Regions from separate parts of the Bariatricus sp. SGI.161 genome, predicted to be linked through region 2. Evidence: riboswitches for the same ligand, from Rfam matches in the RefSeq annotation. Region 2 holds a riboswitch; each other region holds the start of a gene.
What was found. Region 2 has a riboswitch for cobalamin ahead of ACQRBH_RS15150 (sirohydrochlorin cobaltochelatase). Riboswitches for the same ligand answer to the same signal wherever they lie in the genome.
Positions count from the first base shown of each region.

Region 1: linked by a shared signal. The riboswitch ahead of ACQRBH_RS10660 (uroporphyrinogen decarboxylase family protein) and the one ahead of ACQRBH_RS15150 (sirohydrochlorin cobaltochelatase) in region 2 are both predicted to bind cobalamin.
Region 3: linked by a shared signal. The riboswitch ahead of ACQRBH_RS07525 (hypothetical protein) and the one ahead of ACQRBH_RS15150 (sirohydrochlorin cobaltochelatase) in region 2 are both predicted to bind cobalamin.
Region 4: linked by a shared signal. The riboswitch ahead of ACQRBH_RS11665 (CobW family GTP-binding protein) and the one ahead of ACQRBH_RS15150 (sirohydrochlorin cobaltochelatase) in region 2 are both predicted to bind cobalamin.

Region 1 is NZ_JBNPLX010000016.1:49,419-52,905, reverse strand. Features, by position in the region: gene ACQRBH_RS10665 (corrinoid protein) at 1-284, opposite strand, end outside; gene ACQRBH_RS10660 (uroporphyrinogen decarboxylase family protein) at 347-1,465, opposite strand; cobalamin riboswitch at 1,531-1,717, opposite strand; gene recO (DNA repair protein RecO) at 1,965-2,714, opposite strand; gene ACQRBH_RS10650 (hypothetical protein) at 2,656-2,832, opposite strand; gene era (GTPase Era) at 2,887-3,487, opposite strand, start outside.
Region 2 is NZ_JBNPLX010000035.1:15,308-18,794, reverse strand. Features, by position in the region: gene ACQRBH_RS15155 (hypothetical protein) at 1-288, opposite strand, end outside; gene ACQRBH_RS15150 (sirohydrochlorin cobaltochelatase) at 300-1,502, opposite strand; cobalamin riboswitch at 1,734-1,922, opposite strand; gene ACQRBH_RS15145 (FtsX-like permease family protein) at 1,982-3,487, opposite strand, start outside.
Region 3 is NZ_JBNPLX010000010.1:4,543-8,029, forward strand. Features, by position in the region: gene ACQRBH_RS07515 (dicarboxylate/amino acid:cation symporter) at 1-1,184, shown strand, start outside; gene ACQRBH_RS07520 (prepilin peptidase) at 1,168-1,611, shown strand; cobalamin riboswitch at 1,688-1,886, shown strand; gene ACQRBH_RS07525 (hypothetical protein) at 2,056-3,487, shown strand, end outside.
Region 4 is NZ_JBNPLX010000019.1:21,155-24,641, reverse strand. Features, by position in the region: gene ACQRBH_RS11675 (uroporphyrinogen decarboxylase family protein) at 1-228, opposite strand, end outside; gene ACQRBH_RS11670 (corrinoid protein) at 243-893, opposite strand; gene ACQRBH_RS11665 (CobW family GTP-binding protein) at 912-1,847, opposite strand; cobalamin riboswitch at 1,929-2,106, opposite strand; gene ACQRBH_RS11660 (uroporphyrinogen decarboxylase family protein) at 2,155-3,252, opposite strand; gene ACQRBH_RS11655 (AEC family transporter) at 3,265-3,487, opposite strand, start outside.

The DNA.
Region 1 (3,487 bases), on a different contig from region 2:
GGTTTTTCTACACCGGTATCATCTGCCGGAAGATGCGGGCGAAGCACGTCTAATCCTGCATACATTGCATCAGAACAGAGCAGTACATCGGTAACGAAATATTCTTCTGCATCGTACAAATCACTCGCCTTATTCATTCCATCTACAAGTCCATCCATAATACCATCAAATGCTGAGTATCCTGCTTCCAGATATTCATTCGCAACATCTACGACCTCTTCGTCCTCCATTTCAACTACACATTCAGATAACGCTTCCAGTAATTCCTCTTTTGATCTTGCCATGATCATTTCCTCCTAAAACTTATTAATCAAGATTAACATCTATTGATTCTATAAACTACCTCTTAATCTTCTTGCAATCCTTTCGGCAGGCATCCTATTTTCGCACCACGCCCATATTTTCTTGCTGCATAGATAAGAGCTTCCATATTCTCTTTAGATGTACCAAACGGCGTCTGACATCCGACGTTAAGCTGGAATCCTTTTGGACTGTCTCCTGCCTTTTCAATACATTCTTTACAGGACGCAATCACCTCATCAATCGTACCATTTAACATAACATCTACTGGCGGTACATTTCCCATTAACATCACTTTATCTCCAATCGCTTCTTTTGCCTCAGCAAGATCTTCGCAATTATCTATACTAAATGCACATACTCCACTATTTGCAATGTCGTTCCAGATTGGTTTTGTCTTTCCACAAATATGGATCATCGGCGGCTGTCCTGTTATTTCATAAAGCCCATCAATTAACTCTTTCAAATATGGGTAAGAAAACTCATCGAACTGCTTTTTACTCAAAATATCCGAGCAGGTCACCGGATCAGATATAAATACAGAACATGGCCCAAATTCTTTACAAAATGCTTCTACCCATTTTAATGAACATTCATTGGAAAGTTTCAAAAGCTTTTTCAGCATTTCCGGATTTTTTCTGGTATCTCTTAACATTAAATCCACCGGCCTGATCGCAGCTGCACATGACACTGGCCCTGTCACACCTGTGCTGATTGGATATTCGGGTAATCGTTTTTTTAATTCTTTTGCCATATCAAGCATTGGGGTAAGAACGGGATTGTCATATGGGTCCACTACTTTTAATTTATCAATATCTGCATAATCCATAAGGACATGTTCTTCGATTCGAGGCACTCCGTATTCTGGTGTGAAAAGTTTCGATCCAAGTGCTACTCCAATGGTTCTTAAATCCGGCCCAACTCCAAATCCAAAATTGTTATATGTCACATCCTTCTCCCTGATGACCTTTGCCATAACTTCCGGATCTTCACTCATTTGTTTCGTTGAATATCCCATCAAATCGGCAATCGCCATGTCTGGGGCAAGAATTCCATATGGAATGCAGTCCACTTCCTCCCCTTTCATGTATGCTGCCATACGTTCAGAAGGTGTCATCTCTTCTTTCTGTTCATTCATCAACTTTTTCAGCTCTTGATAATCCATTTTTTACCTCCTAAAATAAAATACGGTACGAAAAAACAGCGTAAACACTGTCTTTCCCCACCGAAATCTCCTGAAAATATATAGCAGGTCTCCTGACTCGACTTCGTCCTCTGGATTTCCTTCCCCAAAAGCAAAATATTTTGAGTGGTCAACAAAACCATCGTCCGTCACACAGTAGAGCGGGCTGCTCCGGACTCTCACCGAATTCCCTTTTCAACAATTCTCATTGTCACTATATACGTTTACATTTCAAGTTTATCATGTGAATTAACATTTTCCAAATCGGTTATTTCTATAGTAAAAGTCTTATATAGATAGTTTCTATTCTACGGGTTTTTCATCTCTAAATGATTCATTCACTTTATGTTTTCGTTCTGACAAACTATAATACAGATAAATATATTACAGGAAACGCTGCTTGAAAAAGAATAACATCAGAGAGGAGCTTCGCACACCAACAGATCTGGTCGGGTGCGAGGCTCCCCTTTTATGTATATTTTTATCCTAATTTTGTCAATTGTTCTAATATCTCTAATGACTTAAATCTTTTTCCTACGTAAGTTTCCAGATATCTTCCGGTCACTTTTCCCAGTTCCCGAAGCACTTCATCAGATACGGTAAAGGTATATAGTTTTTCCACCGGCGTTCCCACAATATATTGAAGCGTATAGATTGTGGAGGGATTCAGCACCATTCCATCCGAAACATCTCTTCTGCATCTGTCACAGAGCAGACCTCCACGTCTAACACTGAACACCATTGGTCTTTCTCTGTCCCCGCATCCTACACACTGGAATACCTGTGGTCCTTCTCCATTGATACTGACCGTTTTCAGCTCATAGATATATCGAATCAGCCGGTTTGGTATATGGGGATTTACAAGTGCCCGAAGAGTCTGATACAAGAGCTTTAAAAGCTGAGTCTCATCGTTAGCTTCTCTTGCATAATAGTTGGCCAGCTCCATAAAATAGAATCCGTAATATGCCCCTTCAACATCCATACGCAGCTCCTGAAAGTAATTGGAAATAGAGGCCGACACCAATGTATATGATGTCCGCCCCTCATAAACTGTAAATTCTCCGAAGGAAAATGGACTCGTTACTCCCATCAGTGCACTGTTAGGCCTTCTTGCGCCGCGGGCAAATGCTGCAATCTTCCCTCGTTCTTTTGTCAGAATTACCACTCGTCTGTCATATTCGCCGACAGGAGTCGCCTGCAGGACCAAGCCTGTCACTGTAATCTGATTCACCGTTTATTCCACCTTCATGGTCTTTTATTATCTGTTTACAAATCTGCATTCCCTTATAGCAAAGATAATCTGTCACTTTTCCCGTCTCCAGAAAACGCTCCCAGTACTCTTCTTCCATGAAATCACCTCATCCTCTGTTGATAGGATTAGGTTCTCCCAGAAAAGGCTGATTTTATTCTTCATCCCGATAACCAAAATTTTTCATTAGATATTCACTGTCCCGCCAATCCTTCTTTACCTTGACCCAGAGTTTCAGATTTACCTGACAATCCAGCATTTTCTCAATCTCATAGCGGGCTGTGCTACCAATCTTTTTCAACATATTTCCTTGTTTTCCAATAATTATCCCCTTGTGGGAGTCTCTCTCACAGATAATGGTCGCATTAATATGCATTACCTTCTTCTGCATCTTCATCTGGTCAATTGCCACCGCAATTCCATGTGGAATCTCATCCTGCAGACAATGAAGTGCTTTTTCGCGGATCAGCTCTGCTACGATCTGACGCTCCGGCTGATCAGTAATGGTATCCTCATCATAAAACTGTGGTCCATAAGGAAGATACTTCATGATCACTCGGATCAACTCATCCGTATTATCCCCATTTCTTGCAGACACCGGAACAATTTCCGCAAAATCGCAGACATCCTTATACGCTGCAATTGCCGGCAATACCTCTTCCTTCTTCACACTGTCAATCTTATTAATAACCAGAATAATTGGGGTATGAACTCTCTGAAGCTGCTTGGCAATGTGCTGCTCACCTGCACCGATG
Region 2 (3,487 bases):
ATGTATTGTCATTTTTCCATCTTTTACCGTCAAAGTACCTTTTCCTTCACAGGCTTCATTGGCATGAAACATTCCGCTGTCTGTATTAAAATCTGCGGAATAAGTACCATCCTCTATTCCAGCATCTGCCTCACTGCTGCTCTCTGTATCTACATCCTCTTTTTGGTCTGTTTCTTCTACCTGTTCTTTTGCATCCGTATCCTGAGTATCTTTTTTCCCAGAACATCCAAATACAAGCGCAGATGAAAGCAAAAGTATTCCAAGAACTGCGATTACCCTTTTCTTCATTTTCATTTCTCCTACTCGCCAATTACTGCTTTAGTATGTGCTACATAAAGATTCTGAATCGCCTCAATCTCACCGAGACCTGCAATCTGTGTATCTACACTGTCAAATTCTCCGGAAGCATTGAACATGCTCTTCCAAGAGTCATCATCGTCTCCTGCCATATCATTATTAGCGTGGTCTCCTGCAACAACCATCAAAGGACGAAGAATTACTTTCTTATATCCTGCCTGGGCAACTGCATCTATAACAGCTTCACATGCCGTTTCTTCCGGTTCGCCTTCTACCGTTCCGATAAATACATTGTCATATCCGAGGTCATTCATCTGTGTCTGCATCTGGCTATAAGATACTTTTGCAGTATGAGAGGTACCGTGTCCCAAAAATACAAATGCTGCGCCATCTTCTTTTGCAGCATCCAGGCTGTCATATCCGGCTGTTTCTACTGCCTCGGAAGTGATTGCTTCTGCAACTGCTTTTTTATCCTCATTTACAACTGTCGCGTCTTCCCCAACTTCTCCAAGCAAAGGCTCAGCAACTTTTACAGATTCAAACTGATCCTGATAAGCTTCTACAGATTCCATCAGCTCATCATATTCTGCGCCATGCATTAAATGCGTCGGCTGTACGACCAGATTCTTTACTCCATTAGAAACCGCACGTTCCAATGCCTGATCCATATTATCAATACATTCCTCATCTCTTGCCTGAATATGGTTAATAATAATCTGTGCCGTAAATGCTCTTCTTACAGACCAGTCAGGATATGCTTCCTGAAGTGCATCTTCGATTCCCTTAATATCAGCCACGCGACTGTCATTAAAAGAGGTTCCAAAGCTGACTACGAGGATCTCATTTTCACCAATATCATCCTGATTACGAGGATCATCTTTGGATGCATCGCCTGTATCTCTTCCAAAGTAATCCGGATCTGCATTTTCCCCTTCCACCAATTCCTTCTGCTCATCTGTCAGTGCATCCCATGCCTCTTTGGCTTCCTTGCACTGTTCATCTGTTTCATCTGTTCTCTCCTGCACATAGATGGCATCAATCAATGCAGCTACTTCATCTGCCGCTTCCTGATCAGCATCTGTCTCTACTTCTTCAGTTTCCTCCGCCGTTTCGGATGTCTCCTCACTGCTGCCAGAACATCCGGTCATTACCAGAGCACTTACCATGGAAACTGCCAGCAAGATTGCTACTACTCTTTTCTTCATCTTGTTCCTCCTTCTTATTTCTGGTCCATTTCCGACAAAAGGATATAACGGCAGTACTTATGAGGGCATAATGACTTAAAGCCAAAAAACGTCCTTTTTCCATAAAATGGTAAAAGGACGTAATACTGACATAATCAAACAACACTTCCGGCAGATACAGGCACTGCCAGAAATGTAATATCTCCATTATAATCGGTTGCGACCAGTTACTCGTGATCTGTGGGCATATCCCACTCCGTTTTTAAACAGGCAGGTCTCCTGACTTGCGGATCAACATCCAAGGCCGCCTTCCCAATTGCTCAGTGACTTATCTGGCCTTGCACTCCTCGCTTACAGTGACGAGTTCGTACAGGATTTGCACCTGTTTCCCTTTTAATCAAACAATCCATGATTGTCTGAACCTATCGAACATACCTTATCACACTCAAATAAAAATGTAAAGTCTCTGAAATTGTTTTTTAATATTCTATGGTTATTGACTACTCCACATTTTTTAATGCCTCTTCCATCGGAATCTTTCGGATTCTTCTGAAATCCAGCATCATTACTATCAGGTATCCCAGAAGAACGAAGGAAAACATCTTCACATAGCCCATTGGCTCTATCGTAAAGGCAAACCATCCATTATATTTAAACATAATGATTTTCCATGCCTGTTTCATTACCGTAGAGCCTAATATTACACTTATGGTATCTGCCACAACCACTACCATTGTTGTAGAAAGCAGATATAGGCTTGCGATCTCACGGTTTTCATAACCAAGAATTTTCGTCATGGAGATTGCCGTTTCGTTCTTTTCGATAATAAGCTTTGTCAATAGATAAATCAGTACTGCTGATAAAAGGATACACAGAATCTGAAAATACTGCATATAGGCTCCCATAGAATGATCTAACTGGTCGCACATTTTCGTAATATCCTCTTTCGTAATGACTGTCGCTATTTTATCTTCTTCGATATCGGTAATCTCTGTGTCTGAGATATATCCGGTGAACTCTTCCTTGTCCAGTTCAAATAAAGAACGATATTTTTCAATCGGAAGGAAAACTGCAATACTCTGACATTTTTCATAAATTCCTGATACTTTAAACTGATACTGCTTATGTTCATATTTTTCATCCAGCTTAATAGTATCTCCCACCTTCAGGTTATACTTCTCACTGAATGGTCGTGAAAGATACACTTCATTTTCTTTAAGTACTGATAAGTTTTCAATCTGGATATATCTGCTGTTATCCCGAATGCCATAAATGGGCACTTCTTCATCCAATTCGTCCCCTGTCTTCTTTAATGCTTTCATACAGAATTCCTCTACGTCCTGATTATCCGTATGAATCATTTTCCCTTCCTCATCTTCACAGGATTTCAATACATACTGGTACTTTGCAAACATCATATCTTCTGCCTTGCCCTGATAGTAATTCAAGGTAGACGGCATTCCGACTGCCATAGCCAGCATAACCATAATAAAGAAAATGCCCGCAAAAAGGACAGCATAATTAGGCATGTTCTGGAATATGATACGCAGACGGAATCTGTTAAAAAACTTCCACTTCGGAAGCCGTACAGTTTTCTTTCGTTTTGACTTTTTCAGATCACGCCGTAAAAACTGAAGTGGTGTATGCTGCATCATACGAATAAGCACTAACAGATTTACCACAAGCATCAGGAATACTGGTATTACAGTCGTCTTAACAAACGCATCCGGGTTCCATATTGTTTCATAGGTTGGAAGGCTGTAACTATTATAATACATAGATACTACAACATCTTTAAAGACTGTATAACCCATCAAATTGCCTGCAATTGCCGCAATTATAGTTACAATCACAGGTGTTGCCAGATAATGCCTCACAAGCTCATCCTTTGTATATCCGGATGCCCGAAGGGTACCGATCATCTGTGATTCCTTCATAATAGTATTGCTGATAGTAACCGCAAAGATAAAAGCAATAATCACGATCAGGATATCCAGAAGCACTCC
Region 3 (3,487 bases), on a different contig from region 2:
TTGGTGTCATAGCGGGATTGGCATTGCAGAATCATTCTGATTTTGCCAATACATATATCAGCCCATTTGGAACATTGTTCCTGAATTGCATCAAGATGATTGTTGTACCAATGGTATTTTCTTCAATTATCGTGGGCGTATGTGGAATCGGTGATGCAAAAAAGATTGGAAGAATCGGCGGAAAGACAGTGGTATATTTCTTATGTACAACTGCTTGTGCAGCAACACTTGGTATTATTGTGTCCAATATATTTAAGATTGGTCAGGGCTTTGAGATTACAGGAGAAGTTGCAGAGGTAACGATTCCGGAGAGTACGGGAGTTATCAATACCTTAGTTAATATTATTCCGTCAAATCCGATACAATCACTGGCAAATGGAGATATGCTCCAGATTATTGCGTTTGCCATTGTCATTGGCGGCGGAATTGTGATGATTGAAGATAAGGGTAAACCAATTTTCAAAGCATTCGATTCACTGGCTGAAGCAATGTATGCCATTACCGGAGTGATTATGAAGTTTACACCTGTTGCAGTATTTGCGTTGATTACACCGATTGTGGCAGAAAATGGGGCAGAAGTACTGCTTCCGTTGGTCAGTGTGGTTCTGGCAGTTTATGGTACTTGTATATTGCATGCAATCATTGTATATTCATCTTCTGTAAAATTATTTTCCGGTGTGGGACCAAAAGAATTCTTTCAAAAAGCAGCAGAAGCAATCGTATTTGCTTTTACTTCAGCAAGTAGTTCAGCGACATTGCCATATTCTATGAAATCAGCAGAACAGTTGGGTGTCACAGAAGAGGTGCGTTCTTTTGTGCTTCCGCTCGGTTCTACGATCAATATGGACGGAACTGCTATTTATCAGGGAATCTGTGCATTATTTATTGCAAATGTATATGGAATTCATCTGAGTCTGGTGCAGCAGATTACAATTGTGCTGACGTGTACATTTGCGTCTATAGGGGCGGCAGGAATCCCAGGGTCTGCAATGGTCATGCTTTCCATGGTTCTGCAGTCTGTCGGGCTTCCGCTGGAAGGTATCGGACTGGTGGCTGGAATCGACCGGATTACAGATATGGCTCCAACGGCTACGAACATTACTGGAGATATTGCATGTTCTGTTGTGATTCAGGCAACTGAGAACAAAAAACAGAAGGAGAGATCGGATGGTGAATGTCTGTAGAATATTATTCACGGCAGGATTCTTAAGTTTATTGGCAATGATAGCCTATAATGATTGGAAGACAATGAAGATTCCGAACAAATTAATCATAATAACTGGAGGGGTTGGTCTGGCATCAACCCCTTTTTTCACAGAAATCAGTCTGATGGAGAGAGGAATCGGTGCCTTCTGTATCAGCATACTGCTTCTCATTATTACGTGTATTGTTCCGGGAAGCTTCGGTGGCGGTGATATCAAACTCACGGCTGTCTGTGGATGGTATCTTGGATGGCGGTGTATGATGCTTGCATTCGTAATCGCGGTATTTAGCGCAGGAATCTATGCAGTATGGATTATGGTGAAAAAGAAAGCTGGATATAAAACATCATTTCCATTTGGGCCATTCTTATGCCTTGGTATGGCTACAGCTTATTTTTTGAGAATGTGAAAAAGGAAGGACTTTCTTTGGGAAATATTGTAATTGACTGATAAGTCTGCTACAATGAGGTAGTGATTGATAATATCAAATATATGGGGTTTTCAGTGCCAGACAGATGTTCATCTGTAGGGGTAAAAGGGAATCAGGTGCAAGTCCTGAGCGATCCGGTCACTGTAAGCAAGGAGTAAGGCTGTGATATGCCATTGCATATATTTTATATGTGAGAAGGTGCAGCCGAGCGTTGATATGCAAGCCAGGAAACCTGCTGAAAATGTTGGTGAATAGCTTCCGAAGAAAGTGTTTTCATGTAATAAAGTAAAAGTTGTGGGAAAATATTTTTCACAGCTCTTGAAGAATGTCTGCTTTCGGAATGATAGCAGGCTTTTTCTTTGCAATACCAACAAGGGGCCACTTCCCCAGAAGGCCGAAAATAATCAAAAGGAGAGGATTTAAGTGAAAAGTAACACGAAAAAATTTCTTACCCTTCTTCTGGCTGTGGCTATGGCAGTAACGCCTGTGACCTCGCTTCGAGCAGAAGAGCCGAATGTACAAGGACAGGAAAATGCAGAGAATGAACAGCAAGAAGAAGTGGTAGAAGGAGAAGAAGCTGGACAGGGAAATACTTCTGATATTCCGCAGAATGTAGAACCTTCGAAGACCGAAGAGAAAGTGGAGAATCCACAGACAATAGAGAATGAAACAGTACAGCTGGAGAATCAGCAAAATATTTCTGAAAATGAGGAAATTACCACAACTGAGATAATAAATCAAAGTCTATTAGGAGTACCAATGCTCTTGGAAGAGGATGAGGCTGATAATACTAGTATCCAGATTCCAACAGGAGATGTGGGAATAAAGGTATTAAAGGTTTCTGATAATGCAGAATATAAAATGTTTAAAATAGCAAATTCAGAAGCAGTTATTAGTGGGAATCAGATTAATATCAGCATGTATACAGCCAATGTAAGTTACAGTAAGATTTATCTTGGAAATGTTGAAGATGCAACGTTGGAAAAAGCAATAGACGGAATAGAAGTTAATCAAGACGGGAAATCAGGATGGGTATTTCATTTCTCCGTGTCAGTATCTGACGCAGGTAGCAATGTACCAATCGCTTTATATAATCCAGGTGAAGGAAAGGGATGGTATAAAACAACTCCTTTGGTACTTCAGATTCCAGCAGAAATACTTGGAGAAACAGAGCCGGATCCAATTCCAACACCAGGTGCTTTGGAGAATGGAAGATATATAATAAATGCAACTTGTACAGAGGGAATGTTTAGCATTGATAATTGCATACTCACAGTTGATAACGGTATGATGACGGCAGAATTGACTCTAAGCACTAAAAAAACAGGTTATGATTATTTGTTTGTTGGTTCAGGAGAAGATGCAGAAAAAGGTTCAGGATGGATAGGAGCTAGAAAGGAATATAAAGAGGGGGATACAACCTACCGTACATTTGATATTCCTGTTCTTGTTCTGGATAAGGAAATTTTAATTGCTGCACATTCAATCGCGAATGATGAGTGGTATGATCGTCATGTTACATTTTCTTCTGAAGGTGCGCAAAAAGTAACAGATTCAGATTCTGGGAATCATCCGTCTGGCAGCACAGGCAGCACTGGTAATTCAGGTTCCAGCGGCAGCACCGGTTCTTCCGGCAGTCAGAATAATAGCAATCCAGATTCCGAATCCAAGTATGAGTCTGACTTAAGCGGTTCGACTGGAAAAGTGAACAATACCACCAAGTTAAAAGACGGCGTCTATACACCAGACAGCTTCACATGGTCGGGTGGAACCGGACGTGTGAGCATTTCTTGTACAAAGATTACAATAACGAACGGTCAGGCATATGCGACAATCGTATTCAGCAGTCCGAACT
Region 4 (3,487 bases), on a different contig from region 2:
CATCATACGTGCAATTCCGCCATAAGCTCCTGCACATAATCCATCATATCCAAGTTCACGTCTGGTACCGACCATACATTTTGTAAGCTTCTCTGGATTCGTCAAAGCCTCAGGCATCGTATATCCATAACGGGCAACCGGAAGTGAAAATGCATTCATAATTACGGGAATCCTATCGGCACCTTTTCCTTCCAAAATTGCTTTTACCGCTTCTCTTTTTCCCATCATAGTATTCTTCCTCCTTATGCTGCCCCAACTAATTTCTTTGCAAACTCAACTGCTTCAATTGCACTTCTGGTATATCCGTCTGCACCAATGCGTTCTGCGAACGCCGAAGATACCGGTGCTCCACCGACCATAATCTTGACCTTATCACGAAGTCCTGCTTCTTTTAACTTCTCAATGACTGTAGCCATGCCCGGCATTGTCGTAGTCATTAACGAAGACATGCACAAGATATCTACATCATTGTCTCTGATATAGTCCACGAATGCATCCAAAGGCACATCTCGTCCCAGATCATGAACATCGAATCCTCCAGTCTCCATCATGATTCTTACCAGATTCTTTCCAATATCATGAGTATCTCCTTCTACAACACCGATTAACACTTTACCAATACTAGTGTCTTCTGTGTCTGGCAGATATTTTTGGAACTCTTCGATTCCAGCATACATTGCATCAGAACATACAATCAGCTCTGGCACAAAGTATTCTCCTTCTTCATACATGGCACTGGCTCTCTTCATTCCATCAACCAGGCCTTCCAGCATACCTTCCTGTGGGTCATAACCACATTCAATATACTCTTTGACCACATCTACAACTTCCTCATCCTCCATATCAAACACACAGTCTGATAATTTCTGCAACAACTCTTCCTTTGCCTGCATCTTGCTTTCCTCCTTGCATTATATAGAAAACAGCTCCCAAATCGCTGTTTCATTCAAATTACATCCTATAATAATAATCTTATCCACTTTCGTCCCTTTGACGGTATCCGAGATATCTGCCACTTCCACAATGGATGGTGTAAAATCAAAATGCAACACTCTTCCACCCCCTGCTTTTACAATTCCTTTGGCACGCAGGACTTTTCCATATTTTTCATCCTTTAATCCATACAACGCCTTCTCTAATTCATGAGCAGTCATTTCTCTGGCATTTTCTATTGACATACTGGAAAATATCTTATCTGCTGAAGCCGGCGACATCATTATCTCTTCCATATCGTCTTCCGGATCATTTTCATAATCTTCTGACATATCCAAAAGCTCTAACAAGGCTGCACCTTCCATCTTACGCCAGTCATCTTCATATATAACAGCATCGGGATTTACCTCTCTAATCTCCGAAATCAATCGATTCTTTTCCTCTTTTGACACCTGTTCCAGATGACTCAATAATATAAGTCCTGCATTTTGAATCTGATCCAGGTAAAACGCACCGAAACCATCTATATAATCTTCAAACTCCGTAATATCTAATATTACAATCAATTTGGTAATTCTAAGATCTATTCCTTCCTTTTCTTTTGCCCGGCCACAGGCCTTTACAACATCTGTAAGCCTTCCCACACCAGAAGGTTCAATAACAATCCGGTCCGGATGGAACTGTTCTGCAAGTTCTTTGATTCCTTTTTGGAAATCTAGCGCCAGACTGCAACAGATACATCCTGCATACAATTCTTTTACTGGAAGATCCCCCTGAATCAATTCTCCATCAAGTCCCACATCCCCAAATTCATTCTCAATCACAACGGTATTTCCACCAAGTAAGGGAAGATACTTGTTTAAAAACGTTGTTTTCCCTGCTCCCAAAAACCCTGATACAATCTGAATCTCCATCTTCCACCTCATATTACATATTTTGCAAAAGAAAAACGGTGCAGAAAAAGCAGCGTAAACACACTGCTTTCTCCCCACCGATAAGCTCGTTCATATATAGCAGGTCTCCTGACTTAACTTCTCTCTCTAATCCTTACCTTCCCCGATGTTCCGAGTGGCACTAAGGCTATCGTCTATCTTACAGTAGAGCGGGCTGTTCTGGACTCTCACCAGATTCCCTTTTCAATGCCTATGCATCACTATATATGTTACTACTCATATGGTAGCATAAAATATCTTTTCATCCCAATTGATAATTTCAATGGTATTATAGATTATTTCTATTATTTATCATTCCCTTCGGCATACATCCTTTTTTCGCCCCTCTTCCGTAGATTGCTGCCGCATTCATGAATGCAATCATATTCTCTTTCGGCGTTCCTACCGGGGTTGTACATCCAGGGCATAGATTATATCCGCAAGGATTATCGCCTGCATCTGCAATACATTTTTTTACATGTTCTTCAATATCTCTAACCGTCCCATTTCTCAGTACATCTACCGGCATTAGATTACCGCTGATAGCAATTCTGTTGCCATAACCCTCTTTCAATTCTTTCAAGCTCTCACAATTATCTACCCAGAATCCTGAAACACCGGCATCAACCACTTCCTGCCACCGGTCTTTTGTATGTCCACAAATATGAATAGACGTTGCTCCCTGAAATTCGTTCAATCTTTTAACAGCCTGTTTCAGATAAGGCACAAAGAATTCATTAAACTGTCTTTTACTTAAAAGATCCCGAGAAGCCATTGGCTCTGATAACATAAACTTAATTCCCAGTTTCTGATTCATATCTCTGCAGCACTTCACAATACAATCTGTGCTATATTGAAGAAGTCGATGTGCACCTTCTTTATTTTTCACTGTTGCTTTTAAGAACGTTTCTGTTCCAATCAGACTGGCAGCTGTTGTAAGTGGACCTGCAAGACCGCTGCCAAGAACCCGTTCTGATCCGAATCTTTCCTGTAGCCGTTCAAACGCTTCAATAATAATGGGGAATCTTCCGTCTTTTTCCACATTCACCAACTCCATGTTCTCCACATCTGAAAAGCTTTTTAATGCCGGTTCTAAAATATAAGACACATTTTGCTTTGGATACTCTAGTTTCGTCCCTAATGCCTCTACCAGTGTTCTTAGTCCTAATCCAATTCCCATATTATCTGCATGGAAATCTTCCGCCAGACGGCTCTCTACCTCTACCATCAAATCTGCCGAAAAATAATATTTACTAATAGGAATTCCATATAAGGGCGGCACAGTCTCACTTGCGCTAAGAGAGGTCGGGATTCTATCTACTTCCTCTCCTTGTGCATAAGCAATTGTACGTTCCTTTGGGGTCATTTCTAATTTGATCAATTCCATTTTTATTCCTCCCTACGCGCCACAAAACAGCATCATAAGCGGCACTGTTACAATTGATATAATCGTCGACATTGCAAATAATTCTGATGCATATATGGCATCTTTTCCGTAACGAAGTGCGAACAGGCTTCCTGTCACTCCCACTGGGCAGGCAGTAGCCAATACAATAACCGTCTTAACCGTATCTTCCACCGAAAACATTTTCAATAGTCCAATTAATAACATCGGCATAATG